Regions from separate parts of the Shewanella loihica PV-4 genome, predicted to be linked through region 4. Evidence: predicted binding sites of a transcription regulator. Region 4 holds the regulator's gene; each other region holds the start of a gene.
The links. Region 4 encodes sigma-54, which starts transcription at its own class of promoters, with help from an activator protein. Its sites were predicted from a motif close to GTTGGCACGNNNNTNGNNT; they were not measured.
Positions count from the first base shown of each region.

Region 1: SHEW_RS11145 (YccF domain-containing protein) is a predicted target of sigma-54. The motif match lies at 3,855-3,873, and genes of this name have one in related genera.
Region 2: SHEW_RS00185 (DUF4097 family beta strand repeat-containing protein) is a predicted target of sigma-54. The motif match lies at 1,871-1,889, and genes of this name have one in related genera.
Region 3: fliE (flagellar hook-basal body complex protein FliE) is a predicted target of sigma-54. The motif match lies at 6,016-6,034, and genes of this name have one in related genera.

Region 1 is NC_009092.1:2,490,604-2,498,358, reverse strand. Features, by position in the region: gene SHEW_RS11170 (LysR family transcriptional regulator) at 1-767, shown strand, start outside; gene SHEW_RS11165 (hypothetical protein) at 873-1,217, opposite strand; gene SHEW_RS11160 (DUF6508 domain-containing protein) at 1,572-1,949, shown strand; gene SHEW_RS11155 (PGPGW domain-containing protein) at 2,066-2,293, opposite strand; gene SHEW_RS20950 (hypothetical protein) at 2,318-2,572, opposite strand; gene SHEW_RS11150 (substrate-binding periplasmic protein) at 2,589-3,290, shown strand; gene SHEW_RS11145 (YccF domain-containing protein) at 3,377-3,784, opposite strand; gene SHEW_RS11140 (1-aminocyclopropane-1-carboxylate deaminase/D-cysteine desulfhydrase) at 4,014-4,940, shown strand; gene SHEW_RS20595 (hypothetical protein) at 5,090-5,263, opposite strand; gene SHEW_RS11135 (mechanosensitive ion channel family protein) at 5,753-7,366, shown strand; gene SHEW_RS11130 (chemotaxis protein CheV) at 7,475-7,755, shown strand, end outside.
Region 2 is NC_009092.1:38,750-46,504, forward strand. Features, by position in the region: gene SHEW_RS00175 (M14 family metallopeptidase) at 1-890, shown strand, start outside; gene SHEW_RS00180 (class I SAM-dependent methyltransferase) at 952-1,743, opposite strand; gene SHEW_RS00185 (DUF4097 family beta strand repeat-containing protein) at 1,959-2,729, shown strand; gene SHEW_RS00190 (phosphatase PAP2 family protein) at 2,819-3,640, opposite strand; gene SHEW_RS00195 (phosphatase PAP2 family protein) at 3,733-4,551, opposite strand; gene SHEW_RS00200 (GIY-YIG nuclease family protein) at 4,714-5,094, opposite strand; gene SHEW_RS00205 (S9 family peptidase) at 5,009-7,069, opposite strand; FMN riboswitch at 7,209-7,408, shown strand; gene ribB (3,4-dihydroxy-2-butanone-4-phosphate synthase) at 7,578-7,755, shown strand, end outside.
Region 3 is NC_009092.1:1,572,855-1,580,609, reverse strand. Features, by position in the region: gene fliJ (flagellar export protein FliJ) at 31-477, opposite strand; gene fliI (flagellar protein export ATPase FliI) at 507-1,847, opposite strand; gene fliH (flagellar assembly protein FliH) at 1,819-2,838, opposite strand; gene fliG (flagellar motor switch protein FliG) at 2,838-3,881, opposite strand; gene fliF (flagellar basal-body MS-ring/collar protein FliF) at 3,874-5,571, opposite strand; gene fliE (flagellar hook-basal body complex protein FliE) at 5,630-5,962, opposite strand; gene SHEW_RS07005 (sigma-54-dependent transcriptional regulator) at 6,159-7,502, opposite strand; gene SHEW_RS07000 (sensor histidine kinase) at 7,495-7,755, opposite strand, start outside.
Region 4 is NC_009092.1:3,950,443-3,958,197, forward strand. Features, by position in the region: gene lptA (lipopolysaccharide transport periplasmic protein LptA) at 1-288, shown strand, start outside; gene lptB (LPS export ABC transporter ATP-binding protein) at 285-1,016, shown strand; gene SHEW_RS17130 (RNA polymerase factor sigma-54) at 1,151-2,638, shown strand; gene hpf (ribosome hibernation promoting factor) at 2,669-2,956, shown strand; gene ptsN (PTS IIA-like nitrogen regulatory protein PtsN) at 2,959-3,402, shown strand; gene rapZ (RNase adapter RapZ) at 3,399-4,247, shown strand; gene SHEW_RS17150 (HPr family phosphocarrier protein) at 4,240-4,515, shown strand; gene mgtE (magnesium transporter) at 4,616-5,983, shown strand; gene SHEW_RS17160 (response regulator transcription factor) at 6,088-6,771, shown strand; gene SHEW_RS17165 (sensor histidine kinase) at 6,783-7,755, shown strand, end outside.

The DNA.
Region 1 (7,755 bases), 1.5 Mb from region 4:
TAAAGCTTTTTTGTCGGGATCAGTATCGCGCCGAATTAACCCCTGAGGGTAAGGTGATCCTCGCCGAAGGTAAACGCTTGCTGCAATACCTTGGCAACATTGAACATTTAGCCAGCCGTTTCAGCGAAGGCTGGGAGCCTAAACTTGAGTTGGTGGTGGATGGCTCACTGCCCATGGAGCCCATCATGCGGGCGCTGAAGCGGGTGTCTGAGCATAAGATCCCTACTAAGATCCAGCTCAACATGGAGTTTCTCGGTGGGGTACAACACAGGTTCGAGCGGGATAATGCCGATCTCATGTTGGTGAAAGACTATCGCACCGGGCCTAACTATCGGCCACAGCCTCTGCCCGACATCAACAGCATACTGGTGGTGAGTCGCTCTCACCCCTTAGCCAAGGCCAAGGAGCTCAGCCTGTTTGAGTTGCTACAGCATGTGGAGCTGACCATCGAGGATTCCTCGCCTGGCAAGATCCACAGCGACGAGCTGCAATTTGGCGGTGACAAGGTGTTTTACCTGTCTGGCTTTATCATGAAGAAGAATGCCCTGCTGATGGGACTGGGCTTTGGCTGGATGCCTGACTTTTTGATTCAAGAGGAGCTGGCCAGCGGTGAGTTACAGGAACTGGATTTTCTCGGTGGCAGTCGTTACAGCTTTACCCCTCAGTTGGTATCGACCATGGAGCGCCCCTTAGGTCGCGCCGGCCGGCTCTTTACCAGCCTGATCCTGGAGGAGTTTAACCTTTACCAAGCCCAGGCCAGTCGTTAAAGCGAGTGTTTTTAGATCTAAAAAGCGAGCCGTTGAGCTCGCTTTTTTAAATGGCTAGCCTTAATTGAAAGCTAGTCGCTATTAATAGCTAGTCGTTAATAATAGCTAGTCGTTAATAATATCGAGGATACGACGTGTCTTGTCGTGCAGCTTAATAAAGGTGCCATCGACATCTATGGTGATGTTGCCGTCACGGTCGATAGGCACATGGATCTTGCCGCGATCATAATAGTCATCAGACAGGTAATCGCCCTTGTGCAGTTTCTTCTGCCAGCCCGGTGGTAGCGGCTCGCCGCGGGCCACCTTCTTCTGCAATCCTGGTGGCAGGCTCTTTTCGTTATGGGCCTTGGCACCATGTTCATGCTTATCGTTTTTAGCCAGGGTTAGCGGCGAAAAACCGATAGACAGTCCCAGTAGGATAAGGCTAACGCCTGTGGTGTATTTCTTCATCTGAATTCTCCAGCGCAATCATTGCGTTCTCAGCTAGCATATGGTCTCGCCCTGTTAATGTCTAGCCAGTCAGGACCTTAGCCATGTTCAGCTTGTATTCAGCATCTTCTCATTAACCTGGAGTTAAGCCATTGATAAAACGCCGGGCGCACCAGGCTATTAGCCTCCTAGATAAGCTGTGGTACGGAGTATGCAGATTCTCTAGGTAAGAGGCTTAGCGAATGTATTCTTTTAAGACTCAGCAAGCGTTTTATGAGATGTGAAGTCAGGTAAACGCCTAGAAAGTAAGGCGAAAGGCGTTAGGGCAATGGGGGCCGCTAAGGGCAACCTGTCCTTGGGACTAAGGAGTGCGATATGAAAAGTGTAATATCTTTGCAGATAGCAAATCTCTACTCTCAATATGCCACGCAGTTTGCCCGTGGCGATCAGGCCAGCAGTCAGCTGACGATGCAGGGCTTTGTCGAGCAGCTCGCTCAGCAGGGACTGTTACTCGATACTCTCAACTGGCAGGAGTGGTACCAAAATGCCCACCTTGTCGATAAGCCAGATTATATCCGCGAGGCGAGCTTCTATCAGTGCCGCTTGCTGTTAACCGCCATGAGCCGTTTGGAACGCTTCAGCCGCGGCGTATTGGAAAACATGCGCAGGCAAGGGGTGTTGCTGGCGATTCTGGAGCGGCTCAACGTATTGACTCATAAGAACTGCGGGCGCGACCTCTTTGTGCTGACCTAGCTTTTTGTTGGCTTGCCACTCTATTGGCTTAAGACGCCTTAGCGCCCAAGCCATCATTGGTGGGGAATAAGCACTATTGGCGGGAAATAGCGCTAATGGTGGCAAATAGCCGCATTTTAGCGGCTGTAACGCCAATCGCGCACCTTGGCGTCAAGCCAAGCGGCGCTGCGGGTCATCTGTTTCTGGCTCTTCTTTAGCCAGCCTCTGGCCCAGTGGTACTCCAAGCTTAATACTGCAAGTCCTATGGGCAGCAGTAACCAGGCCGGGCCTGGCAAGATCACCAGCGCCAACCCGAGTAGACAAAGTGCGCCGCCGATGACGGTGATCAAGGTTTTTCTCAGCATAAATACCTCATTTGACCTTCTCTCCTATACTTGTTTTGCATCATCTTGTTTATCCATGCCAGTGAAAATGTGTAACAAAAGGACATCTATGGCGCGATGGAGTGCGGCGAAGCAGTGATTCGGGGGAAGGGTGTTGATGAGAACAGGCGGCTTTAACTTAAGCATAAATAGCGCTAATAGGCAGGCCTTGCTCTCTACGCCGCTATTGCCAGTACCGCCATTGCCAGTAAAGCTATGGCCAGCAACGCTACGACGCGTCCATTTACTGTGTGTCTTCATCTTCATCGCTACCTTGTTGTGTGTTGTTTCAGCCCCGAAGGCCGAGACCCTCAAGCTTTCCTCATTAAATTGGCCACCCTATTCGGGGCCGACGCTGAAGGATGGCGGCGCCTGTGTGGTGGTGGCCAGAGCCGCACTTGCAGCCATGGGTCATGAGCTTCAGGTGGACTATTTCCCCTGGAGCCGCACAGTGCGTGTGGTGACCCGGGACGACTCTGGCTATCAGGGCTATTTCCCCGAGTATCATCACCCAACCGATAAATTCATCTTCTCCGACTCCATGGGACAGAGTCCCCTTGGGATCTTGGAGCAGAGCCAGCACCCCATTACCTGGTCGCGAGTGCAGGATCTCAATGCCTACACCTTGGGCGTGGTCAGAGACTATGTGAACACCCAGGCGCTCGATGAAATGATTGCCATCGGCGCCCAGCCGGTAGAGCTGGTGAGCTCAGATGAGCACAATATCCGCAAGGTGGCCACTGGAAGGGTTCAGGGCGCCGTCATGGATCTCTATGTTTATCAGTTTCTCATCGAGCAGCCACACCTGAGCGAACTCAAGACCAGGCTGCAATTTAACAAGCAGTTACTGGAGTCGAAACAGCTCTATATCGCCTTTAGAAACACTCCCGATGGACGCAGGTGGCGAGAGATCTATAACGCCGGCCTGGCCCGTATCCAAGTCGAGCAGCTCCTCGAAGATTACCTTCAAAGCCTCTAACTCGCCGTTTGGCAAGCATCCTGATTCGGTTCAGTCGTTGGTGTTCACGAACTCCCCTTCAGGCTCTATTTCAAGCCTCAAGGCTATTAAGCCTTGGCCGTGATCGTCTGCCCTATAGGGGTCAGGCTCAGCAGCGCCAGTTTCAGATGCTGAATACCAAAAGGGATCCCTATGATGGTGACGAAACAGGCCAGCGCGTGGGTGATATGACCGATGGCAAGCCAGATCCCAAATAGCAGGAACCAGACGATGTTACCTACCATGCCGAGCGGGCCAGTACCGATATCATCGACCCCTTGCAACGCGCGGCGATTAACGTTTTGCTGACCAAAGGGCCAGAAGGCCATCTCACCGATAACGAAACAGGCACGTCCGAAGGGGATGCCTATGATGCTGATGAAACAGAGCAGGCCCGCCAGCCACCAGGCCAGCCCCATCACGAAGCCGCCTAAAATAAACCATGCAATATTAAAGATTAAGCGCAGTAGTGCCATGAAGAGCTCCTTGTTGCAGTGCTTTTATTGTTGTTAAGGCATTGGCCTTAAATTAGATCTACTAGGGAATAAGCGAAAACCATGCCATGTTATATCTGTATGTTTTTATTGATTATTGTGTTGGTGTGATTCTGGAGTGTTGACATAATATGCCAAAAGTCGGTCAAATTACGCATTTGCCGTTAAAGGGTGTACACTCTGGCGCGTCATTTCATTCAGGCCCGATAACATGAAGCTTAGCCACACGCCCGTAGAGGCTGTCTGCCTTGGGGAGCACAAGGTCTATGTGAAGCGCGACGATCTGCTGCATCCCGAGTTTTCCGGTAATAAGGCGCGTAAGTTTGCCTATTTCCTTGAGAACGACTTCCCCTCTGTTAGGCAACTGATTGGCTATGGCTCGCCCCAGGCCAACTCCCTCTATTCGCTTTCGGCCCTGGCTAAGCTCAAGGGGTGGCGGCTGGATTTCTACGTGGACCATCTCCCCAGTTATCTGACGGAGCACCCCTGCGGCAACTACCTAGCGGCGTTAGATAACGGCGCCAACATCATAGATCTCTCAAGAAAGACGGATCGAGATGGATTGGATAGCGAAGCTTATATAAGGCAAAGGGTGTTGACGGGCAGCGATGAGCAGCTGTTTGTGCCAGAAGGGGGGCGCTGCGCCTTTGCCGAGCCGGGCGTCGCCCAGCTTGCCCGCGAGATAGCCAGCTGGAAAAGCGCGCAGCCCCTTAACGAGTTAGTGGTGTTTCTGCCATCCGGCACAGGCACCACGGCGCTCTATCTGCAGAAACAGTTCCTAGCTATAGATCCCAGCATCAGCGTCATGACCTGCGCCGTGGTGGGAGGCGATGAGTATCTTAAGAAGCAATTTTTAGCGCTTGAGCAAGACGAAGCGCTGCATCCTCAGATAGTCCCGGCCGCTAAGCGCTACCACTTTGGCAAGCTGTACCCTGAGTTTTACCAGATGTGGCATGAACTCGAGTCGACGGGGATAGCGTTTGAGCTGCTCTACGATCCCCTGGGCTGGCTTTGCCTCAAGCAGCTGTGGCAACAGGGGTTAGCTGCGCCCGTGCTCTATCTGCACCAAGGGGGCCTGCTGGGTAATCAATCTATGCTGCCTAGGTATAGGCGTAAGTTTGGTGAGCTAGAGAGATAAATGCCATTTGGCCAGGTCGGTACCTGTGAAAGGGGTACAACCTGAGCCAAATGTTACCTGCTGAGTCGTTGACGAATGGGGTCAATCCTACTTGTTGCCTGGGCAACCTTCGATACGTGTGAGAGGAGGTGTATCGAATAGCGTGGGGGTTATTTGTTGCTTGAGAGCAACCATTTCATAAATTGCAGGGCGTCGGTACGCTTAGCAAAAGTTTGTTTGTTTTTTCCTAGGCTATCGGTAAATGCGATAGAGGATTTGTTGACTGAAATTGAGTCCACCGGGAAGTTTACCGTGATCTCATGACCGTTAACTTTGTACGACATAGGCCATACTCCTTATTACTATAACTGCCTTGTGGCAGTAAAAATTTAACAAATAATAGATCCTTAGCTGTTGCGAAAGATGAATTAAATCCTTTCTGAGACTACCCAGCCTAATTTAAATAATCAAGTGATCTGCCTCGCTAAAGCCGTTGCTTGCGCCCTAAACAGGGGCTTTTCACCGGATTGGACACAGTAAATCATCAATAAATGACAATAGTGTGACGAGATAACTGCGAGTTGTTGAAGCGATGACTATGAGATGATTTAGAGTCTAGCGATGCAAAACTTGAAGGCAGAAACTTAAAGCAGGGTACTGCAGAAGGAACGCATTATAATCTCGGCGGCGTACTTGTCAATATTTAATCAATTCTGTCGATTTGACCAGGCCCATGGCGATGAAAAGGCCGGTTCCTGCTTAGCTTTCTACTGTGCAATTTAGGAATAAATGCTAATATTTCTAGGCGCTTGTTAACAATTAAGGGGACTGGGATGCGCTTTGTTGTTTGGCAGTTTATGTTGGTAATGAGTTTTTTTGTCGGCAGCGCCTGGAGCGCGGCGCCAAATAGTTTGGTGGGGGCCTTAAGCGATGCTGCCGCCGACAGTGGTCAGAGCCAATTTGTGCGCTCGGTTGAGCACTTCGATTATCAGGACAGCCTGCAGCGTGATACCCCAAGGGGCACGGTAGAAGGCTTTATGGAGGCGGTTTACGAGCAGGATTATGAGAAGGCGGCAGAATATCTGGATCTGCGTTACCTGCCCGAGGGGATGTCGGCCAGCAAAGGCGCCGAATATGCTAAGCAGCTACAGCTGATCATAGAGCGTAATCTCTGGCTCGACCTGGGCCAGCTCAACGATACCCCACTTGGGCAGGATAACGATCAGCTTCCTGCCTATCGGGATCTCTTCGGCCGGGTCGCCTTGCAGAGCGATCAGATCGCCCTCTATCTACAGCGGGTGCCCAGTGAAGGCGGCACCATCTGGAAGGTCTCCAATGCTACCGTGGCCAAGGTGCCACAGCTCTATCAAAACCTGGGCTATGGGCCCGTGGCCGAGTGGTTTGTCAATCATATCCCCGAGGGGCGCTGGTTTAACGTCAACCTGTGGGAGTGGACCCTGCTGCTGGCGTATCTGATCACCGCATTTCTGGTGATGGTGCCCATTACCTGGATCATCAAGCGCGTTATCTTGCTAACCCAATATGAGCTTAAAGAGGAGCTGGCCTATATCGTCGCCGGGCCATTGCGTTTACTGGCAGCCGTGCTATTGGTCAGAGCCTGGGTGTCTCACAGCAGCATCTCACCGGCGGCAATTGAGATGATAGATACCGGCTTTCTGTTGGTGTCGGCCATCATCTGGTTTGGCTGGAGCGCCATGGGGATCTTCCAGCAGGGCCTGAAGAAACGCTGGAAAGAGCAGGGTAAAGATCAGGCCGCCTCCCTGCTCAGGCCGCTGACTAATTTCCTGCGGGTGATCTTCGTGATCATGGCGGTGCTGTTATGGCTAGAACACCTGGGCTTTAACGCCAGCGCCATCATCGCCGGTATGGGCATAGGGGGCATCGCCATCGCGCTCGCCTCCAAGCAGTCGATTGAGAACTTTATCGGTACAATTACCCTCTATTCGGCGGCGCCGATTAAGGTGGGCAACCTGTGTAAATTTGGTAGCATCAGCGGCACGGTCGAGGAGATTGGCCTGCGCTGCACTCAGATCCGCACCCTGGACAGGACGCTTATTCACGTGCCCAACGCTAAGTTAGTGGAGATGGAGATCGAAAACATCTCCCAGCGCGAGAAGATCCGTTTCAAGGCGGATATTCGTCTCGATTATGCGGTGACCACCTCGGAGCAGCTCAAGGCGATTGTCGCCGAGATTAAAGCCATGCTCGAAGAGCATGAGCTGGTGCTCAAAGAGCCCCTCAGGGTCACCTTTAAGGGCTTCGGTCTCCATGGTCTTCAGGTCAATGTGCTCGCCTATATCGGCACCAAGAGTTTTCCCACCTTTCAGTTGGCATCGGAAGAGTTACATTTAAAAATCATGGATATAGTGGTGAAGAATGGCTCTCGCATCGTGCCAGTGGCGCCCGTTGCCCTGAATAATGGATAAATGTTAAAGCTGTGATCTCTGGGTCTTGATGTTGGCTCGAAATCCGGGGATCATGGCTATAATTAATGGCGTATCGCGTCCATCACATCATGACGTAGTGAGAATTGTATGGCTAAAGTGCTAGAGAGTGTCGATCAGCGTACCCAGTTGGTTGGCGAAAACCGTCTCGAGCTGTTGCTGTTTCGTATCAATGCGACGCAGCTGTTTGCGATCAATGTGTTTAAGGTCAAAGAGGTGGTTAAGCTGCCGAAGCTGAGTGCCTTACCCGGTAGCCATCCTAGCATCAAGGGGGTCGCCAACATTCGTGGCACCTCGATTCCCGTTATCGATCTTCGCGCCGCCATCGGTTTTCAGCCCATGAACAGCGACCAGGAAGCAAACCTTATCAT
Region 2 (7,755 bases), 690 kb from region 4:
GTTATGGCGACGCCCGTCATCTGCCCACCATATTGATCGAGAATCATAGCCTCAAGCCCTTCAAGCAGCGAGTGCTCGGCACCTATTTGATGCTGGCCTCGACCCTGGAGGTGTTAGGCGAGCAGGGCACGGCGCTGCGCAGCGCCATCAAGCAGGACAGCTATCGCTACAGCGACCGCATCACACTGACCTGGCAGTCGGAGACCCAGCCTAAGGGGTGGGACTTCAAGGGGATAGATTATCGCCTGGAGCAGAGCCCCATTAGCGGCGAGACGGTCGTGCGCTGGACCGGCGAGCCCAAGCTGTACGAGAACCTGCCCGTGATAGGTAAGACACGCGCAGACATTAAGGTGAATCGTCCAAAGGCCTACTATATTCCGCCTCAGTGGCAGGAGGTGATCGAGCGTCTGAGCATTCATGGCATACGCATGACGCGCCTGGAGCAGTCCAAGACTCTTACCCTGACTCAATATCGATTCGGTGAGCCTGCGTTCGACGCCAAGGACTACGAGGGACGCCAGCGGGTCTCAGCCCCTGTGTCGAGCCACAAGGCTAAGGTGGCGCTGCCGGCGGGCACGGTGAAGATCAGCACTCAGCAGCCCCTCGGCGATCTGGCTATCCTCTTGCTGGAGCCGCAGTCACCCGACTCGCTGCTGCAGTGGGGCTTCTTCAATCCTATCTTTACCCGCACCGAATATATCGAGCACTACGCGGTAGAGCCGCTGGCGGTAAAGATGCTCAAGGAGGACGCATCCCTGGCCGCCGAGTTTGAGGCGGCGCTCAAGGATCCTGAATTTGCCAAGGATGCCGAGGCGAGACTGCGCTGGTTCTACGAGCGTAGCCCCTATTTTGATAAGCAGTACAGGGTCTATCCCGTACTGAGAGACTAAACAAAAAAAGCAGGCCTGGCCTGCTTTTTTTATGTCGGTTTATTCATCCCTAGGTGAAGGATTACTCAGGTTTACGGGCCGACAGGCTGTAGACCATAGGGATCGGCTTGCCCTGATGTAGCTGATAATACCTGGGCCTGTCGCTTGAGAGCCCTAGGCTCTCTCCCGTCACCAGATTGTCGAAGGCATCATAGGGGCTGAAGGGATACTCCTGAATCGCCTCTACCTTGAGTCCGGCTTGGATGAGCGCCCCTATCACATCGGCCAGGGAGTGGGGCCAGGTCACCATGGTGTGTTTGGTGTCGCTGGCGTTTTCCGTATAGGTGCCTTCCTCCTCAACATCCGGCTCCTGCTGGGTAAAATAACTGTAACCCTCCATCATTGCCTGCACGGGATGAAACTCCACCATATAAAACTCACCACCGGGTAGCAGCGACTCATAAATCAACTCTGCCCAACGACCTAGATCCGGCAGCCAGCAGAGGGCGCCATAGGAGGTGTAGACCATATCGAACTGCTGCTGCAGCTGCGTGCCCGCTTGGTAGAGATCGCTGCAGATAAAGTCGGCCTTAAGGTCGCAGGCCTCGGCCAGTCGCCTGGCATGATGGATGGCGGTGTCGGAGAGATCCACGCCAGTGACCTCGGCGCCGAGGCGAGCCAGGGAGAGAGTGTCCAGGCCGAAATGGCACTGTAGGTGCAGTAGGCTTTTTCCCTTTACCTTAAGGTCGGCTAGCTCTATCTCCTGCAGCGAGCTGTTGCCGGCGAGAAAGCCACTTACATCGTAGAAGCTAGAGTCTAGATGTTCTAGGGTCCTGTGATTCCAGGCCGTTCGATTTAGGGTCAGATAATCCACTGCGCGCCTCATAAGTTGATGAAGTATTTCACTAAATAATAACTAATCCTACGAATCGGGTGGCGGCATCACCATCCAAAAATCGGTTAAGCAAGATAATAACATAGCAAAAACAACTAGATAACTTGTTGGCATGTTATCTGCTTAGTTGGGCTATCTAAGCCGCCCCATCGAGGCGGTTCAAATGACTTTAACAGAGATTAAGGAAGGTGTTTATGTTGGCTCGTGTAATGACTATGGCGACGGTACTGGTATTTGGCCTCACTGGATGCATAGTAAATGTGAACAGTGCGGGAAGGGACGATTTCGACTATCACAAACAGACGCAGCTGACGCTGGATGCTCAGTCGCTGGAGACACTGGTCGCCGATACCGGCGCCGGTAGCCTGAAGATAGTGGGCGACGCCTCGGTTGAGCAGATCACCCTGGATGCCGACATTTATGGTTTTGATGGCGCCGAGCCCGAACTGACGCTCACCCGTTCGGGCAATAAGGCCAAGCTGGTTGCCAACTTCGATGCCTTTCACCGCGCCAGCTTCTCAAATGGTAAGTCGCCCTACATAGATCTGTTGGTGAAGGTGCCAGCTGGAATCAAACTGGATATCCATGACGGCTCAGGCAGCATTGTCATTCGCGGCGTGCAGGCGGATATGGAGATCGAAGACGGCTCAGGTGCTATCGAGATTGATGGCGGCCATAAGCTCACCATAGATGATGGCTCAGGCAGCATTACTCTCACCAATGTGGCGGGCGGTATCCAGGTTAAGGATGGCTCAGGCAGCCTGACCATAGCCTCGGTACAAGGAGATGTGGAGATTGACGACGGCTCGGGTGCCATAGAGGTTAGAGGTGTTCAGGGTAAGGTTACCATAGACGATGGCTCTGGCGGCATCCGTGTGGTGGACACCCAGGGGCTTCACATCATAGACGCGGGCTCAGGTAGCCTAAGCTTCGACAATATTCAGGGCCAGGTCAGCATAGACTAAGGCCAGGACTTCCCGGCGCAGAGGCTAATCTCGGGGTCGCACGAATCCGTGGATTAGCCGATGCCCACCCCATTAAGACTCTAAAAGGCTTAGGCTCTGACCCACTTACGCGGGGTGAGCGGCTGGCGAGACTGCAGGTATTGGCGAAGCACCAGCACGCCGGCTAGCAGCAGGAGTCCCCAACGAAGGCCAATGATCTGCCAGGCCATCTGCGAAGAGGTCTCCTTGTACTGGCATACCAGCAGCGTTAGCAGCAAGATGCCCATCAGGATTTTCCAGTGCCTTGGCGACAAATGCACCAGGGGAACATAGGAGGCGACATAGGCGCAGCTTAATCCCAACAGGGCGCCCGCCAGCGTGTCTACCGGCCAATGGGCGCCGACCAAGATGCGTGACAGCGCCACCATGGCCGCCCCCATCAACAGGACCCACTTACTCTTCTTATCCTGCATTACCATCAGCAAGCTACCGGCGAACAGGAAGGCACTGGTGCTATGGCCAGAGGGAAAGCTGTGGTGCAGACGCGTCTCGCCGACGATATAGAGAAAATCCAGGGTTGCCGCCGGTCTGGGGGCATCGAAATACTGTTTTAGCAGCGGGACCAAGATCATCGACAGCAGGCTGGCGGTCAGTACCCGCGGCATCAGCTCGGGGCGACGCAGCAGACAGATGAGTACGATAGTGCCTAGGGTGCTGCCGTGGCCGAGATCGGTTATCCCTAGCTGTAGCCACTGGGGCAGGCTAGGTGAGAGGCCGTTGATGGCACGAAAGAGGCTCAGGTTGAGATCCTGATTCAGGCAGAGCAGCGCCAGCATGCTGACCAGTAGGATCAGCGTGCCGTAGCGGCTGCGATCTGTGGTCATCGTCAGGGCTGTTTCTCTGGTGGTCTGAGCCTGGGTCAGTCTGAACATGGCGCACCTCTTCATCTTAGGAGCCTCCAGTGTAGGCATCTAAGTGTGAAGAAAGCGTGAATGTTGGTGAAAGTCTTACGCCTTTTGGGCTGTTAACCTTGAAACGCCAGCCAACGTCTTACCCTGTGCATGGCGCCATATTCACGCCAGATCAACAGGGCGGCCGTGGCAATTAGGCCCCATCTGAGCATGAGTATTGGCCAGATATGATCTTTGTCGAAACTCTTATCCAGCTCGCTCACCACCAACACACACCAGAGGAAGGCCAAGATGAGCGCCTTGTGGAACTGGGTGAGCTTGACCAGGGGGCAGTGGGCCGCCGCATAGGCGCAGAAGAGACCGACGAAGGCGCCCATGATCACGTCCTCTGGCCAGTGCGCGCCGACGACGATGCGAGACAGGCCCACCAGGCTGGCGAAAGCGATTGCCAGGCATTTAATCTGGGTCTGCCGATAGGCGAAGAAGAGAGTGCCGGCAAACAGGAAGGCGGTGGCGGTATGGCCCGAAGGAAAACTGTGTTTCAGGCGGATCTCACCGACGATATTCAGTGTCTCTAATATTACTGCCGGACGAGGCGCATCGAAGGTCTGCTTCAGCAGGGGCACCAAGATCAGCGACAGCACGCTGGCGATGACAACCCTGAGCAGAAGCTCTGGCCGTTTCACCAGACAGCAGAGAGTGATCACCCCGAGGGTGATGCCATCGCCTAAGTCTGTGATCAGCAGGAGGAGATCGGCTGGGGCGTAGGCCGCAATGCCGTTAAAGAATCGAAATAGGGATAGATTGACTGCCGAGTTCAACACCAAGAGGTGAAGACAGAGCAGAAACAAGAGTAATCCAATAAAGCCGCGTCCCTGGTACTTGTCTTGCGCAGGCATTCCCATTGCCTTTGCTTGTTGTTGTAAATTCATAGTCTTTCCACATAAACGCGCCCGCCTAAGATAGTGGTTTGTTATGGGTAAGTAAAGACGTTTAACCTGAGGTAAATCTGTGGTTTACATCTTGTTGAGCCGGACCGGTCTGGTTTGTTCTGGCCTTAGCCTATGATTTACGGCTGCTTTCCCCTGTAATTTTTAGGGGCATTCACCATTTGCATCAAAGTGTATTAGGGCGACTTTTTGCGTTTTTGTGAGCCTTTTCACGGCGATCTCCCGCTTCAGGGCATCCGAGCGGCAGCCGACCTGCTCGTGATAGACCAGGGTCAGTGGCCCCTTGCCCCTGAGGTATTTGGCCGTCTTGGGGCCATTGTCGCTATGTTCCTTGAAGCGGCGGTCGATATCTGTGGTGATCCCAGTATAGAGGTGACCGTTGGCGCAGCGGATCATGTAGAGGCTCCAGGTGGTGCTAGCTAACTTCTCCTGGGGCATCTTAGGCGAGTCCCAACAGGCCGAAGAAGAAGGCGTACTCTTCGGCCGTGTCCTCAAAGTGACGATAACGGCCGCTCTTGCCGCCATGACCCGCCTCCATGTCGATATGAAACAGCAACAGGTGCTCGTCTTGTTTATATTCTCTGAGTTTCGCCACCCATTTGGCGGGCTCGAAATATTGCACCTGAGAGTCGTGCAGGCCTGTGGTGACCAGCAGGTGCGGGTAGGCCTGACGGCTGATGTTGTCGTAGGGCGAATAGCTCAGCATGTAGCGGTAAGCCTCGGCCTGATTCGGGTTACCCCACTCATCATACTCGTTGGTGGTCAGGGGCAGCGATTCGTCGAGCATTGTGGTGACGATATCGACGAAGGGCACGTGGGCCGCCACGGCCAGATAATGCTGCGGTGCCTGATTGATCACCGCGCCCATCAGGAGGCCACCGGCACTGCCGCCACTGGCAACCACCTTGTCCCGGGCGCAGTAGCCTAGCTCCACCAAGGCTAGGGTGACGTCGATAAAGTCGTTGAAGCTGTTCTGTTTTTGCATCAGGCGGCCGGCGTCGTACCAGGGACGCCCCAACATCTCGCCACCGCGCACGTGAGCGACCGCATAGACGACGCCGCGATCCAACAGGCTGAGGATGGCGCTGTCGAAGTCAGGTTCTATGGTGTAGCCGTAGGCGCCATAGCCATATTGATACAAGGGGTTGCTGCCGTCCTGGCGAAACTTGTCCTTGCGATAAACCAGGGTCACGGGCACCTTGGCGCCGTCTCTGGCGTCGATGAAGAGCCGCTCAGTCTGGTAGTGTTGGCTATCGAAGCCGCCGAGTACTCGCTCCTGTTTCAGCAGGCGTCTCGGGCTGGCCTGGGTGAGATCCACCAAGTAGATGGACTCGGGCGTCGATGGGCTGGCGTAGTAGATGCGCAGATGATGGCTATCTTGAGTCGGGTTAACATCAAGACCCACCACGTAGGCGGCATCGTCGAAGTCGAGTTCATATTCCGGGGCGCCGTTGAGGGGCAAGATGCGGATCTGACTCAGCCCCTGCTGGCGATACTGCACCACAAGATAGTCTTTTAACACCAGAAGATCTTCCAGGCGGCGCGACTCATCTGCGGGAATGATCTCCTGCCAGCTGCGCTTATCGGCGAAGCTCGACTCTGTGGCCTTCATCAGACGGAAGTTCACCGCCTGCCAGTTGGTGAGTATGTAATACTCCTCACCGCGCTTAGCCACCGAATATTCGTGTCCAGTTTCCCGCGCAAGCAGTGGCTTAAAGCATGCCTCTGGTTGGTTGGCATCTAAGATGGACACCTCGCTGGTGAGCGTACTCTCGTGGGTGAGCAGGATGCGCGACTCATCCAGGCTCTTGCCGATCGACAGGTAGAAGCTGTCGTCCGCCTCCTGATACACCAGGCGGTCATTGGCCTGGGGATCACCCAAGCGGTGGCAATAGACGCGATTGCCCAGTAGGGTTTGAGGATCCTTGGCAATATAGAAGATGTGTTGGTTATCCTTGGCCCAGACGATTTCGCCATCCGTGTCGCTAAGGCTGTCGCTGAGCCATTCACCCGTGTCCAGGCGCTTGATGCTAATGCGATAGAGGCGCCGACTCAGGGTATCTTCGCTGATGGCCAGCAGGGTTTCATCTGGGCTGACGCTCAGCCCGCCCATGCTATAAAACTCCTTACCCTGGGCGCGCTCGTTGGCATCCAGCAGTAGCTGCTCTTCGCCCTCCAGCTCGCGTTTGCGGCCAAACAGCGGGTACTCCTGCTCTCCCTGATAGCGCTTGTAGTACCAATGTTGGTGCCAGCGATAGGGGACGCTCGACTCATCCTTGTCGACTCGGCCGATAAGCTCCTGAAACAACGTCTGCTGCAGTGGCTCGAAGGGGGCAAAACAGGCCTTGTGGTAGGCGTTTTCCGCCTCCAGATGAGCCAGTACCTCGGGGGATTGGCGCTCGTCATCTCGAAGCCAATGGTAGTCATCGATACGCTCGATACCGTGATGTTTGAGAGGGTGGGCTTGTTTGCGTGCGACCGGGGGCGTTATCCCTGACATTGGATTGACCTTATTCTGAGCCGAAAGTGAGCGGGTACTGGAGCAAGAGCTTAGGTGATCTGGCTTATATTTGTCACCCCTAGCGCTTGTACTTTGATGGTTTTAGGCGCACCATAGCGGCGCTTTCCATCAAAGGAGAGTACATTCTCAGGGCGGGGTGAGACTCCCCACCGGCGGTAATCATCCTATGGGATGTCAGCCCGCGAGCGCCTATTTGCATCTAGGTATTAGTGTGCAGCTAGGGTCAGCAGATCTGGTGAAGTGTGCAACAAGCCATCTATTCCAGAGCCGACGGTAATGAGCACCGAGTGCACTAAGTCCGGATGAAAGAGAATATAAGATTGCGTGACCGCGAGAAGATGAGCCTAGCCTCATACTTTTCTCGTGCCTGCACACCTCTTATTCGGCGAGCCTGGATATCTTTTTCAAAGAGACTCCAAGGCACGTCATTTTCTGCATGCCCTGATTCTGGAAAAACCATTTTATTAGTCTTACTAAGGATTTAACCATGAATCAGTCTCTACTTTCTCCCTTTGGCGATGCCATCACTCGCGTCGAAGCAGCTCTCACGGCGCTTAGAGCCGGTCAAGGCGTGCTGGTGGTCGACGATGAAGATCGCGAAAACGAAGGGGACCTTATCTATAGCGCAGAACACCTGACCCAAGAACAGATGGCACTGCTGATCC
Region 3 (7,755 bases), 2.2 Mb from region 4:
ACGCCTCTACTGATTGTACCTATTAGGGGATTAACGGGTAGACTGGCGGAAAAATTGTTGCGAGGCAAACTCGTCGATCATCTTCTGTTCCTGTTTAGCCTCAAACTTTTGTTTTGCTTCGGCTTTATGCGCGAGTAACAGCTCGACAGCCTTGCGCTTTTGTTGCTTACCCTGCCAATATTGCTGGGCCTTCTGACGCTGCTTATCCGTCTCCGACACGGCGAAGACCTGCTTCTCGATCGCCTCATCGATCTGACGGATAAACTGATGAAACTGATGATAACTGCTGGCGGCAATCACTTGCCCCTGTTGCGCCTCCATCTGTTTCATGTAATCGAGACGATACTGCTGCAAGGCATCGAGCTGCTGGCGACATTTATTCAACGTCAACTGCACGCCTCTTAGCTGAGTCGCCGCGGCCTCCTCGGCGTCGAGGGCTAACTTGAGTACTGTCTCTAAGGGGTCATGCTTTGCCATGGCCGTTACGCTCTCCGATAAAATTCAGGCTAGACCTGACACTGGGCGCTCAATTGACCCAGCATCAAGGCGCTGGAATCGAAGCTGATGGCTTCCTTCATGGTCTGGCGCAGGAAGGCGTTCATGGCTGGCTGCAGCCGTATGGCGTTATCGATACGAGGGTCGCTCCCCTGAGTATAGGCACCGATAGAGATGAGGTCGCGATTTTGTTGGTACAGAGAATACATCTGCTTCACCCGGCGCGTCGCCTCCAGATGAGCGTCACTGATCACCATAGGCGCCACACGGCTGATAGAGGCCTCGACGTCGATGGCAGGGTAATGACCCGAATCGGCTAATGCCCGCGATAACACAATATGGCCATCGAGGATCGCCCGCGCCGCATCGGCGATCGGATCCTGCAGATCATCGCCCTCGGTCAGCACGGTATAGAAGGCGGTAATTGAGCCCTGGCCGGCGCCGCCGTTACCGGCGCGCTCCACCAGCTTAGGCAGCTTGGCAAACACAGAGGGCGGATAGCCTTTGGTGGCCGGCGGCTCACCGACGGCCAGGGCGATCTCACGCTGCGCCTGGGCGTAACGAGTCAGGCTGTCCATCAGCAGCAATACGTTGTAACCCAGATCGCGAAAATATTCGGCGATACGGGTCGAGGTCTCACAGGCTCGAAGACGCATCAGCGGCGAGGTATCGGCGGGCGCCGCCACCACCACGCTGCGGGAACGTCCCTCGGCGCCCAAGATCTCTTCGATAAACTCTTTCACTTCGCGGCCACGTTCCCCCACCAGACCAACGACAATCACATCGGCCGTGGTGCCCCGGGTCATCATGCCCAGCAGCACACTCTTACCCACACCCGAACCGGCAAATAGACCCATACGTTGGCCCTTACCCACGGTCAACATGGCGTTGATGGCACGAACCCCCACATCCAAAGGTTCGCTGATGGCGCGGCGCGCCAAGGGGTTTAGCATGGTGGCATGACGGGTAGCTTTCTGATCGGTATGCAGCTGCCCCAAGCCGTCTATCGGCGCACCATTGCCATCGAGCACGCGGCCAAGCAGGCCCATGCCGACATTCAGCCCAGTCTGCTCGCCGAGCGGCGTCACCTTGGCACCAGGCATCACGCCGCTGAGCTCCTCGATGGGCATCAGATAGAGTAGCTTGTCATCGAAGCCTATCACCTCGGCGATCAGATCTCCTGCCATGGTGGCTATGCTACACAGACTGCCCACGGGCGCCTTGCAGCCGGTGGCCTCCAGCGTTAGGCCTACCACGCGCACCAGCTGGCCCGAGGCCTCCGGCATAAAAGGGGCGACCGCCTGGGTATGCTGCCTTAACTTATCAAGAAGCCGGTTTTGACGTGTCTTCATCTGGGCTCGTCTCTTGCGGTGCGTCAGGTGCAATCTGTTCGCTCGGCGCGACTTGCGATGCGTCAACTACTTGCGTTTGTTGCGGATCGCTTGTCTGGCTATCTGTTTCGAGGCCCGCTTGCGCAGCGTCGCCGTCTAGGTCTTGGTTTTGGTCTTGATGCTCGGGGACCTTCTCCATGGCAGCTAGCTGTTGTAGCCTTTGCTGCTCGAGGCGCTGCTCACTGGCGATAAGCTTATCGAACACCGCCTTGATGCGATGCTCCAGCCCCATATCCACCCGGCTACGGCTGTTGCTTACGATACACTCGCCGCGGCTCAAGGTCGGGTCGGCCTCTAACTCCCAATGATTTTTTGTTAGCTGCGCGCTTTCATAGAGTCGCTCGACGATAGCGAGATCCTCTGGATGTAGACGCAGATGCGCCCCTTGCTCTTTCAGCGGTAGGGCGTCGACCCCTTGACGCAGGGCGGCTAGAATATGTTCGGGATGTGTCTTAAGCTCATGGCCGATCACCGCCTTAGCCAGCGTCATGCTCAGTTGTACCAAGGCTTGTTCTATTTCGGTGTCGAGCAGAGAGAGCGGCATTGATAACTGCTGCATCAGGGCTTCAAAATGCGCAATCGTCTGTTTGGCCTCGACGAGGCCGGCCTCCATACCCTGAGCCTGTCCTTGACGATAGCCCTCTTCGTGGCCCTGCTCCAGGCCTTTCAGTCGCCCCTCTTCCAAGCCCTTGGCCATACCGGCTTCCTGGCCCTGAGCGAAGCCTTCGGCCTCGGCCTCGGCGCGGATCGACTCGATCTCTTCCAGGGTGGGGGGCATCACCGGCTCATCGACCGCCTTAGCCGCCTTTTGCGGGGCGATGCGGCCGAACATGTTCTCCTTGGGCTCATGCACCACAGGGGTCACATCCGGCAGCTGCCAATGGCTAAAATCGGCTTGTGTGGTGTGTACGCCTTTGCCCTCTTGGGGCTTCTTGTCGCCAGACATGGTCATTAGAGGAACTCTTCTCCGCCGCTACCACCTAGAATGATCTCACCGGCGTCACTTAAGCGACGGGCAATAGAGAGGATCTCCTTCTGAGCCACTTCCACTTCGCTGATCCGTATTGGGCCCATGGCCTCGAGATCGTCTTTAAGCAGCTCGGCGGCACGCTTGGACATGTTGCCGAGGATCTTCTCTTTGAGTTGATCGTCTGCGCCCTTGAGGGCCTTCATCAACACATCCTGCTGCACTTCACGCAGCAAGGTCTGAATACCCATGTCGTCGACATCTGCCAGGTTTTCGAAGACAAACATCAGATCTTGGATCTGCTGCGCCATCTCTTCGTCGGTCTCGCGCAGCGTCTCCATCAGCTGACTCTCGACGCCAGTATCCAGGTAGTTCATGATGTTGGCCGCCGCCTTCAGGCCGCCCATCTTCGCCGCCTGCGCGCCGCCCTGACCGGCAAACTGTTTCTCCATGATGTCGTTAAGCTCTTGCAGTGCCGCCGGTTGTACCTCTTCGAGGTTGGCGATTCGCATCATCAAGTCGAGACGGGTATTTTCCGGTGCTTGGGCAAATATCTCGGCGGCCTGATCCGGCTCAAGATAGGAGAGCACAATCGTCTGGATCTGCGGGTGTTCGTTCTGAATGATGGTGGCCACCTGACGGGCGTCCATCCACTTGAGTGATTCTAGGCCCTTGGCACCGCCCCCCATGATGATCTGCTCGATAAGGTTACCCGCCTTATCTTCACCCAAGGCGGCGGTAAGGGCATTACGCACGAACTCTTCGCTGTTAAATCCGATGGAGGAGTATTTCTGTACCTCCTCCAGAAACAGCTTGTGTACGCCGATCACCTTGTTTTGGCCGAAGTCTTTCATGGCCGCCATGGCCATACCCACCTTCTGCACCTGCTTAGGCTCGAGGTGTTTTAGGATTGAGGCGGCGTCGGCTTCGCTAAGGCTGAGTAGCAGGATGGCTGTCTTCTCGATACCGGTCAGATCTTTGGTATTGAACTCACCGTTAGCTGTGTCGATCTCTTTGTCTTTACTCATTTTCTTGTAACCATCCCTTGACGACTTGCGTAGACAACTCAGGCTCGTTGGCCACCAATGCACGTATGGCCTTTATCATATCATCGTCTTTATGCAGATCCGGTATCAAAATTGACCCATCATCGGCGTAGCTGTATTCCGCATCGGGACGATTAAGCATGCCAAGGGTATCGGCGGCATACTGATCCTCAATCTCCGCTAACTCATCACCCAAAGATGGCGCATCCGGCATCTTCTGACCATCTGGGTAGATAAGGCGCTTGAGCATAGGGCGCACCACGAACAGAATAAGCACCAGGATGATTAGACCGCCCATCACTAGCTTGATGGCTCGCCAGAACCAAGGCTCCTCGTAGATAGCCAGCGCTGGCGCCTCTTCTACCAGTTGATCCATGAAGGGAACTGTGACCACCTCTATCATGTCGCCACGTTGGGTATTGAAACCTACAGCCCCTTCTAGCAGGCGGCGTATGTTGCTCAGCTCCTGCTCGGTGCGAGCAACGCGGGTCACCTGACCGTCTTCACCGGCAGGTCCCGTCTTGAAATCGACCGCCACCGACACGCTAACCCGTCTGACCACCCCCACCTGCTGGCGGGTATGGCTGATGGTGGTGTCTAGCTCATAATTGCGGGTTGCCTCCTTGTGGCTAGAACCCGGCAGGGTCTGCTCCTGAGCACTAGTCCCGGTAGCCTGCTGAGGAATATTGGCTTCCATCGGTGGCTGGTTGCTCAGCGCGCCGGCGATGCCGCCAGTGCTGGCACCGGTAGAGTTATTCTCAACCGTCATCTCGCTGCGCACCGCGGGCAGATCCGGGTTATAACGCTTGGCGGTCTGCTCGACCGAGGTGAAGTCCATGTTCACGTCGACCTGAGCGGTAAAGTTTTCCGGCCCCAGAATCGGCATCAGAATCGATTCAATCTTGCTGCGGTATTCGGCTTCTTTCTGCTGCACCAGCTCGAGCTCGCGTCTGGCTCTGGCCGAGCCTGCAGTTTGACTGCCCGAGTTTAGCAGGCGACCGTTAGCATCGGTCACAGTGACTCGAGTCGGCTCGAGACCGTGCACCGCCGAGGCAACGATATCTACGATGGAATCGACCTCCTCCTGACCCAGACCGCCACGGCGGGTATTAACCACCACGGTTGCACTTGGCTTGGAGCGATTACGGGCAAACACATTCTCTTTAGGAATGGCCAGGATCACCTTGGCGCGGCTGACGCTCTTTAACTCTTCGATGGTACGTGCCAGGTTTTGCTCCTGGCTGTTCTTGAGTCTGGCGGCCTCCATGCGCTGGCTCACGCCAAAGCCGCTGTCTTTTGATAGGTAATCGTCACGACTCGGCGAGTTATCGATACCGGCGCGGCTCAGCATCATCTTGACGTCTTGGTACTGATCTTCCGGCACCTTGAGCACATCGACATCGATCTGATAGTTGACCTTGTTCTTGTCCAGCACATCCAGGACCTGCACCATCTCCTGAGTATCCATCTTACCCAGAGGACGGTATTCGGGCTCCTGAGCCCACAACATGACGAAGACGGCCAACGCCAGACAGATAGCCAGCGCCAGGATCATGGTGATCTGTCTGAGCATGTCGACACCGCCAAACATTCCGCCGCTCGGCTTATGTTCTTCTTGTACGCCGCCTGCCAACATATCCTGTGTTGTGCCAGCGCCAGTTCCGACTACCATATCTGTGCTCACGATAAATACCTGCCGTTATCTTTCTTAATCTTTAGGGAGTCCATGCCTAGACAGGCATACTCATGATCTCTTTATAGGCTTCCACCAGCTTGTTGCGCACCTGAACGGTGGCCTCGAATGCCACGCTGGCCTTCTCTCTGGCGATCACGGTATCTGACAGTGTCACCCGGGTGTCGCCCATATCCAGACGTGTCTGCAGCGAGGATGAGGTGGCCTGCAGCGCATTTACATTGCCCACAGCTTCAGACAAGAGGCTGCCAAAGTCGCTACCACTGGTGTTCGCCACCTGCTGAGTGATATTAGGTGTGATCCCATTAGGCTTGATTTCGCCCGTGAGTGTCTGCATCTCTTGCAGTAATGAATTGGCACCTATCTGCATCTTGGCCTCCGCTATCGTCGTGAAATTGACGAAATCTATTCTTATTCAGACCAATGCAATATGTTTGCCAAAAATAGAAAAAGCCGACAAACCCAGATTGGGTGTCGGCTTCGAAACGTTCAAATGGGCCGTAGAGACGCTAAAGCGGCGGTTTGCTTCCTTCACTGACACATGTCAGCTAAAACGAATACGCCTATCAGGCAGGGATCTGAATACCCATGTCACGCATACGCGCCATCTTATATCTCAGGGTCCGGGCGCTGATACCCAGCTTTTCGGCCACCTGCTTGCGACTGCCATTACACTGATTGAGGGTCTCTAGGATGATCACATGCTCCTGTGCCTTAAGCTCATCCCCCAGCCCCTCGGGCTCGACAGTTTTTTCACTATCAAAAGCAGGCTCCAGCATCACATCCTGAGTATCGATAACGATATCCTTGGCGCAGATAGTGTCACCTGTCTGTAGAATTAGGGCGCGCTGAACCACGTTATCCAGCTCTCGAACGTTCCCCGGCCATCTGTGGCCCAATAGACGCCTGCTCGCCTGATCGTCCAGGCTTGGCGCCACGGCTAAACCGGCAGCCTTGGCATGACGCAACACCAGGTGCCTCGCCAGCGGCAAGATATCCGCCGGGCGTTGATGCAGTGCCGGCCAGGTCAGCGGGAACACATTGATGCGGTAATAGAGATCTTCCCTAAAATCGCCTTTGGTCGCCATCGCCTTAAGGTCACGGTTAGAGGTGGCCAGCACACGCACATCGAGCTTAATCGTCTTACGACCGCCGAGTCGCTCGACTTCGCGCTCTTGCAATACCCTGAGCAGCTTGGCTTGCAGCCCCAGATCCATCTCGGAGATTTCATCGAGCAGCAAGGTGCCGCCCTGAGCCTGTTCAAACTTACCGGGACAGGCCTGATAGGCCCCGGTGAAGGCCCCCTTCTCGTAGCCAAACAGTGTGGCTTCGAGCATGTTTTCAGGAATTGCCGCACAGTTGATTGCCACAAATGGCTCGTTGGCACGCTGGCTGTGTTGATGAATATAGCGGGCAAGCACCTCTTTACCCGAACCACTCGGCCCCATGATCATCACGGAGGCATCGGATTGGGCCACCTTCTGTGCCAGCGCCAAGAGCGCCAGGCTGCGCTCGTCGGCCACCACGGGTTGATCTTCGATTAGCTTAGGTTTGAGATAACGAGACACCTGGTTAAGCAAGACCTCAGGGGCGAAGGGTTTCGCCAGATAGTCCACCGCGCCGAGCTTAATGGCACTTACCGCACTGTCTATGGTGGCAAAAGCCGTCATCAATAAGATGGGCACCTGGGCGTTATGCTGCTGAAGATAGTTCACCAGCCCGAGACCGCCTATCCCCTCCATCTGCACGTCGCTGATCACCATGTCGAATTCCTGACCCTTGAGCGCGACGATGGCCGCCTCGGCCGATTCAACATCGACACATTCATACTGCGCCAGCAGCAAGGTATCGACTAAGGCTTCGCGCAGCGCCGCATCATCTTCAACGAGTAATATCTTGGCTTCAGCCATGGCTTACCTCCAGCCCAGAATCGGCCGAAACAGCCGGCAGGTTAAACGAGGCGCGACATCCCTTTCCCGCGATACAATTGAGTTGCAAGCGGCCCTGATGATTTGCCACAACCGTCTGCACGACAGCTAAGCCCAGACCTGTGCCTTGGGCCTTAGTGGTGAAGAAAGGCTCTAACACCTTCTCTTGCAATTTGGCATCGAGCCCCTTACCGTTGTCGACTACCTCGAAGGCGACAGTCCCCGTCTCATCTTG
Region 4 (7,755 bases):
ACCTACTCGCAGGTGATGGAAGATGGCCGTCCCGCCTCGGCCAGCGCCAAGGAGATCCGCTACGAGCTTTCCAGCCGCACCCTGACGCTCATTGGCGACGCCACCCTGGAACAGGAAGGCAGCCAGGTCACGGGGTCGCAGATCCGCTACAACATAGAACAGCAACAGCTGATCGCCGAGAGCACAGGCAAAGACAGAGTGATCACTATCATTCAGCCTGAGAACTATCAGGAACAGATCCAGCCAGAGCAGAAGCCCGAGAAGAAACCAGAACAGGAAAAACAATGACAGACCTGATCTTGAAGGCGGAGAACCTCGCCAAGAGCTATAAGAGTCGTGCCGTTGTCCAAGACGTGAGCCTCACGGTCAAGACCGGGCAAATCGTCGGCCTGCTGGGGCCAAACGGCGCCGGCAAGACCACCACCTTTTACATGGTCGTCGGCCTGGTACAGAGCGACAAGGGCCGCATCTTTATCGACGATGACGACCTGACGCTAGACCCAATGCACCTACGCGCCCGCAAAGGCATAGGCTACCTGCCTCAGGAAGCCAGCATCTTCCGTAAGCTCTCGGTGCGGGACAACATCATGGCCGTGCTCCAGACCCGCAGCGATCTTAATAACGATGGCCGCGAAGAGGAGCTGGAACACCTGCTGGAAGAGTTTCACATCACCCATATCCGTGACAGCCACGGCATGGCGCTCTCGGGCGGTGAACGTCGCCGGGTGGAGATCGCCAGGGCCCTAGCCGCCAACCCTAAGTTTATTCTTCTCGACGAGCCGTTCGCCGGGGTCGATCCCATCTCGGTAATCGACATCAAGAAGATCATCGAACAGCTCAAGAATCGCGGCCTGGGGGTGTTGATCACCGACCATAACGTGCGCGAGACATTAGACGTCTGCGAGAAAGCCTATATCGTCAGCCATGGTAATCTGATCGCCGAGGGCACACCCGCCGAAATCTTAGACAACCAGCAAGTACGAGCAGTGTACTTAGGTGAACAATTCAAGCTATAGTTAATCTTATAATGGGGCCACAGAGGAAAAACCACGCGTTAATTGTGGCCTTAGGAACTATCCGATATATTTGTCCGGCACATATAGCCAGAGCTTTCTCATTTTATAATTAGAAACAAGGGAATAGCAGTACGATGAAAGCGTCACTTCAGCTCAAAATGGGTCAGCATCTCACCATGACGCCCCAGCTACAACAGGCCATACGTCTGTTGCAGTTGTCGTCATTAGAGTTGCAGCAGGAGATCCAGCAGGCATTAGAATCCAACCCGCTACTGGAGTTGGATGAAGAGCAGGAGAGCGCCAGCATCGAGCTGCAAGACGATGGCGTCACCGACAGCTTCGACAACAAGTACGACGACAAGATAGAGCTGGATTCGAGCCAGGATAACTCAGGGGTCGAGACCTCTGATGCCCTGACTCAAGACTCTATGCCAGACGAGCTGCCGGTGGATACCACCTGGGATGAGGTCTACACCGCCTCACCAAACTCAAGCTCGGGCGCCATGCGCGACGACGACATGCCTTTTCAGGGCGAGACCAGCGAAGGTCTGTATGAACACCTGGAATGGCAGAAGAACCTGACCCCTTTTTCCGATAACGACCTGGCCATCGCTACCGCCATCATCGACGCTATCGACGAGCGCGGTTACCTGACCCAGACCTGCGAAGATATTCTCGAGGCCATGGGCGACCCAGAGATCGAACTCGACGAGGTCGAAGCGGTGCTCAAGCGAGTACAACACTTCGACCCTATTGGCGTGGCGGCCCGTGATCTCAGCGAATGTCTGACCATTCAGCTGGCCCAATACAGCGACGATACCCCGCACATCGCCAACGCCCGCATGCTGATCAAGGAGCACCTGGATCTCATCGCCGGACGCGACTTCCGTCTGCTGATGCGCAAAACCAAGCTCAAGGAAGATGAGCTGAGGGATGCCATCGCCCTTATTCAGACCCTGAATCCCCGTCCCGGTCTCGCCATCACCGCCAGCCGCGACGAGTACGTGATCCCGGATGTGACCGTCACCAAGAAGAAGGGACGCTGGGTAGTCGAGCTCAACCCAGACAGCATGCCTAAGATCAACGTCAACCAGCAGTATGCCGCCATGGCCCGCAGCACTAAGAGTCAGGCGGATGGCCAGTTTATTCGCGGCCACCTGCAGGAAGCCAAATGGTTCCTCAAGAGCCTGGAGAGTCGCAACGAGACCCTGCTCAAGGTGACCAACTGTATCGTCGACTTCCAGCAAGGCTTCTTCGAATTTGGCGAAGAGGCGATGAAGCCCATGGTACTGAACGACATCGCCGAGGCGGTGGAGATGCATGAATCCACCATCTCACGTGTGACCACGCAAAAATATATGCATACCCCGAGAGGGATCTTCGAGCTTAAATACTTCTTCTCCAGTCACGTCGGTACCGACGATGGCGGAGAGTGCTCTTCAACAGCAATACGTGCCTTCATTAAGAAGCTGGTTGCTGCGGAAAACCAGAAAAAGCCATTGAGCGACAGCAAGATGGCTCAACTCTTGGCCGAACAGGGGATTAAGGTGGCTAGACGCACCATTGCCAAGTATCGCGAGGCAATGCTTATACCGCCCTCGAATCAGCGCAAGAGCTTATAAAACAAACCTGGAAACTGGAGGACTATCTTTATGCAAATAAACCTGACTGGGCACCATATCGAGATCACCCAATCTCTACGAAGCTACATCGAAGAGAAATTCACAAAGCTTGAACGTCATTTCGATCAGATCAATAATGTGCACGTTGTATTAAATGTCGAAAAGTTGCAACAGAAGGTTGAGGCAAAGTTACATCTCCGTGGCGGAGAAGTGTTCGCAACATCCGAACATGCGGACATGTATGCCGCGATAGACTCCCTGATTGACAAACTCGATCGTCAGGTCATTAAACACAAAGAGAAGCTTACTAAACATTAACGATGGAACTGAGTACCATCCTGCGGCCGGAGTGCACCACCTGCGCCACTCCGGGCAGTAAGAAAAAGGTACTGGAGCTTATCAGCGACTTAGCCGCTGTCCAGTACCCCACCCTCTCCTCTCAAGAAATATTTGAAAGCCTTCTGGCTCGAGAGAAAATGGGCAGCACAGGTATAGGCAATGGTATCGCGATTCCTCACGGACGGCTGACTAACATAGATCAACCCGTGGCCGTACTGGTGAAATGTGCTGAACCAATCGCATTCGATGCCATTGACAATCAGCCCGTCGATATCCTTTTTGCGTTATTGGTGCCCGCAGATCAATGCGAGCAACATCTTAGCACCCTGGCCGCTATGGCCGAGAAGCTCAATGATAAGGCGATCATGAAGCAGCTAAGAAAGACCCAAGATGAATCCGAACTCTATCAGGTGATCACCCAATGAAATTGGTTTTGGTATCCGGACGCTCAGGATCGGGAAAATCCGTCGCACTCAGGGTCCTAGAAGATCTAGGCTACTACTGTGTCGACAATCTGCCCTTGCAGATGATGGAGTCCCTGCTGGAGCAGCTCAAGGGGCGCAGCGATCTCGTGGCCATCAGCGTCGATGTGCGCAACATGCCCAGCGAAGAGATCCAGCTGGAAAAGCAGCTGGCCAAGCTCCCCAAAGATACCGAAATCTTAAGTTTCTTCCTGAACTCAAGCGACAATGTACTGCTCAAGCGCTACAGCGAGACCCGCAGGCTACATCCGCTGTCGCGCTCTAAGGTCTCCCTCAAGGAGGCAATTCAGCTCGAGGGCAAGCTGCTCGACCCCATAGCTAAACTGGTGGATCACTATATCGACACCTCTAACCTCAACATCTATGAGTTGAGCGACAAGGTGCGCGAGATCCTGCTGGGCACGGTCGACAAGGAGCTGGTGATCAACTTCGAGTCCTTCGGCTTTAAATATGGCATGCCGACCGAAGCCGACTTCATGTTTGACGTGCGCTTCCTACCCAATCCCCATTGGGAAACTGAGCTGAGGCCACTGACTGGCCTGGATGAGCCAGTGCAGCAGTTTCTGAGTCAGCAGCCACTGGTCAACAAGTTCATCTGGCAGATCGAAAACCTGCTGGAGACCTGGTTACCACACCTGGAGCGCAACAACCGCAGCTACCTCACCATCGCCATCGGCTGCACCGGCGGCCAACACAGATCTGTCTATGTGACCGACCAGCTCGCCAAGCTGTTCAACAAGGGCAAGCATAAGGTTCAGGCGCGCCATAGAGAGCTAAAGCATGACTAAGTTGGCTCGCGAGCTGACCATCTGCAACAAGTTGGGCCTGCACGCCAGAGCGGCGACCAAACTGGCTGTGCTCGCTGCCAAGTTCGACGCCGAGGTCACCCTGATCCAGGGCGATAAACAGGCCTCAGCCGCCAGTGTACTCGGCCTCCTGATGCTCGAAACCGGCATGGGTAAAACCATCACCATCACCAGCGAAGGCAAAGATGCCCAGGCGGCCCTGGATGCCATCAGCGCCCTTATTGACGCCAAATTCGATGAGGCCGTATAATCGGCTCGCTTTGCGGTGCCCGCTTAATTTCGTCCTATACTTATCATAGACTTACAAGCCTACCACCCAAGCCGTTCAATCAACTGCCAAAGGAGGAGCTATGCCGATCGAAGTGTTAGATAGTGAAACCACAGATCAACGCCTTAATCAGCTCACTCAAGCCTTAGGCAGCGGCATGTTTGTCCATGTGCGCAGCATGCTGCACGACATGGCCGCCTCAGATATCGCCTTCATCCTGGAATCCTCTCCGCCGCGCACCCGTCAGGTGCTCTGGCAACTGATCGATCAGCAGCACACGGGGGAGATCCTCGACGAGCTGGGCGAAGAACTCAAAGATACCCTGATCACCCAGATGAGCCCCGAGCGCGTCGCCAAGGCAGCCGAAGGCATGGACACGGACGATCTGGCCTACATACTGCGTAGTCTGCCCGACAGCGTCTTCAATCAGGTGTTGCAGTCGATGACGGCGCAAGACAGAGCCAGGGTGGAGCAAGCCCTTTCCTACCCGGAAGACACCGCCGGCAGTATCATGAACACGGATACGGTCACCGTGCGCCCCGATGTCACCATAGACGTGATCCTGCGTTACCTGAGGATCCGCGGCGAGCTGCCCGATGCCACCGATACCCTCTATGTGGTGGATAAGCGCGACAGCCTGCTGGGCGGTGTGCGCATTACCGACCTGCTGACCTGCGACCCCAATGCCTCGGTGCGGGAGATCATGAACGACGATCTCGAAGGGATCCCCGTGGGCATGGATGACGGCGAGGTCGCCCAGCTGTTCGAGCGTCACGACTGGGTCTCGGCCCCCGTGGTCGAAGAGGAGACCAACCGTCTGCTGGGGCGTATCACCATCGATGATATCGTCGACGTGATCCGTGAAGACGCCGAACACTCCATGATGGGGATGGCGGGGATGGACGACGACACAGATACCTTCGGCCCTGTGGTCAAGAGTACCCTGAGACGCTCCCTCTGGCTGACCATCAACTTGTTTGCGGCCCTGCTGGCCGCCTCGGTCAGCAACATGTTCGAGAACACCCTGGAGCAGTTTGCCACCATCGCCATCTTGATGACCATAGTCCCCAGTATGGGTGGCGTCGCCGGCAACCAGACCCTGGCGCTGGTGATCCGCGGTATCGCCCTGGGGCAGATAGGCCAGAGTAACTCCCGCTGGCTGATCGGCAAGGAGCTGGCCATCGGCTTTCTCAACGGCCTGCTCTGGTCCATGCTGGTGTTTGCCGCCGTCTGGCTGTGGAAGGGCGACATCGCCCTGGGCGGACTGATCGGCGGCGCCATGCTGATCAACATGACGGTGGCCGGTCTGGCCGGCGCCTGTATCCCACTGCTGCTGAAGAAGTTTAACGTCGATCCCGCACTGGCCGGTGGCATGGTGCTGACCACAGTCACTGATGTGATCGGCCTGTTCGCCTTCCTCGGCCTGGCGACCCTGTTCCTGCTAAATTGATCAGTAAGCGCATCCCAAAGCCCAATCGGATGCGCTTGAATTTCAATGTTATCGACATCTTTTTCACGCTAGGATAGGTAGAGTCATCCGGCCAGAGAACTGTCATGCAAAATACTCAAATACTCATCATAGAAGATAATGCCGATGTCGCCGGTGTCCTGGGAGACTATCTCGAATCCCAAGGAGCTCAGGTGGATTATGCCAGCAATGGCGAGCTCGGCCTGCGCCTCGCCACCGAAGGGCACTTCGACGCCATAGTGCTGGATCTCATGCTGCCCAAGATGGACGGCTACGCCGTGGCCAAGGCCCTACGTCAGCAGGGCTCCAGCGTGCCCATATTGATGCTGACGGCGCTGGACGACAAACAAGATCTGCTGCAAGGCTTTCATAGTGGCGCCGACGACTATCTGACTAAGCCGTTCGATCTCGATGAGCTGCACGTGCGACTGCTGGCGTTGATCAAGCGTCAGCTCGGGCGCGTCGCCCAGGGCTGTCAGCAGTGCGGGCCGCTCACCCTCAACATCGCCGAGCACACCGCCTACCGCGATGGCAAGAAGCTGCAGCTGACCCCAAGCTGCTATCAGATCCTGCACCTGCTGATCTCCCGCGCCCCCAACGTGGTGAAGAGAGAGGAGATAGTACAGCACCTGTGGGGAGAAGAACCGCCCAACAGCGACATCTTGCGCAGCCACATGTACCAGCTGAGAAATCAGGTGGATAAACCCTTCGACACCCCCATCATACTCACCGTGCCTAAGATAGGCTTCCGGTTAGACGTGAACCAATAGAGGCCCAACAGGTGCAAAAAACCGCCAAGAGTCTGACTCGCAAGCTAAGTTTCTACTTCGGGGGGATCGCCCTTTTGGTGGCCGCCATCCTCTACCTGCTCAGTATATTTATCCTCTACTGGGTCGAAGATGAGCTCAACCGCCGCAGTCTGGAGCAGATAGCGCCTAGCGCTATGGCGGCATTCGAGCAGGGCGCCGAGTCGCCGCTGGTGTTGAGCACCACTATAGTGGCCTATAACGATGCCGCCAGCTTACCCGATGAATATCAGGGCATTATCGATCTGCCCGTCGGTTTTCTCGATGAGCTGCACGACACCTTCAAGGAAGATATCTTCATCTTTCGCGGCCAATATGGCGAAGGCGAGGCGACACATCCCCTGATTCTGGTGATGAATGCCGAGCAGGTAGAGCTGAGCCGCAACGAGTGGAATAACATCAGCCTGGTGATCCTGGCCGTCACCCTGATGCTGTTTGCCCTGTTCGGCTTTGCCATCACATTGCTCACCCGCAGGCTGATCGCGCCCATTCGCGCCATCAGCGAGCAGCTCGAGGATTCGGAGGGCGACCAGAGCTTTAGAGTCTCCAAGGATGCCACCCAGGAATTTCATGCCCTCACCGCCAGCCTCAACCATTATCAGCAGCAGATCGCCCTGCTGATCCGCCGGGAACAGGCCTTCTCCCGCTACGCCAGCCATGAACTGAGAACTCCGCTGACCATTATTCAGGGGGCCAGCCGTCTGCTGGAACAGGAGGGCAAACCCGAGTTTATGCAGCGACAACGAGGCCGTATCGCCAAGGCCGCCAGCAATATGCAGCACATCATAGACGCGCTACTTAGCCTGGTGAAACAGGAGAAGGGGCTGAGTTCACCCGACCTCAGGCCGCTACAGGAGAAAGAGCTAAAGCAGATCCTTGCCGAGGTCGAACCGCTGGCGAGCCAGAAACAGATCCAATTAGGCCTCACCCTAGATGCCACGCCGCAGA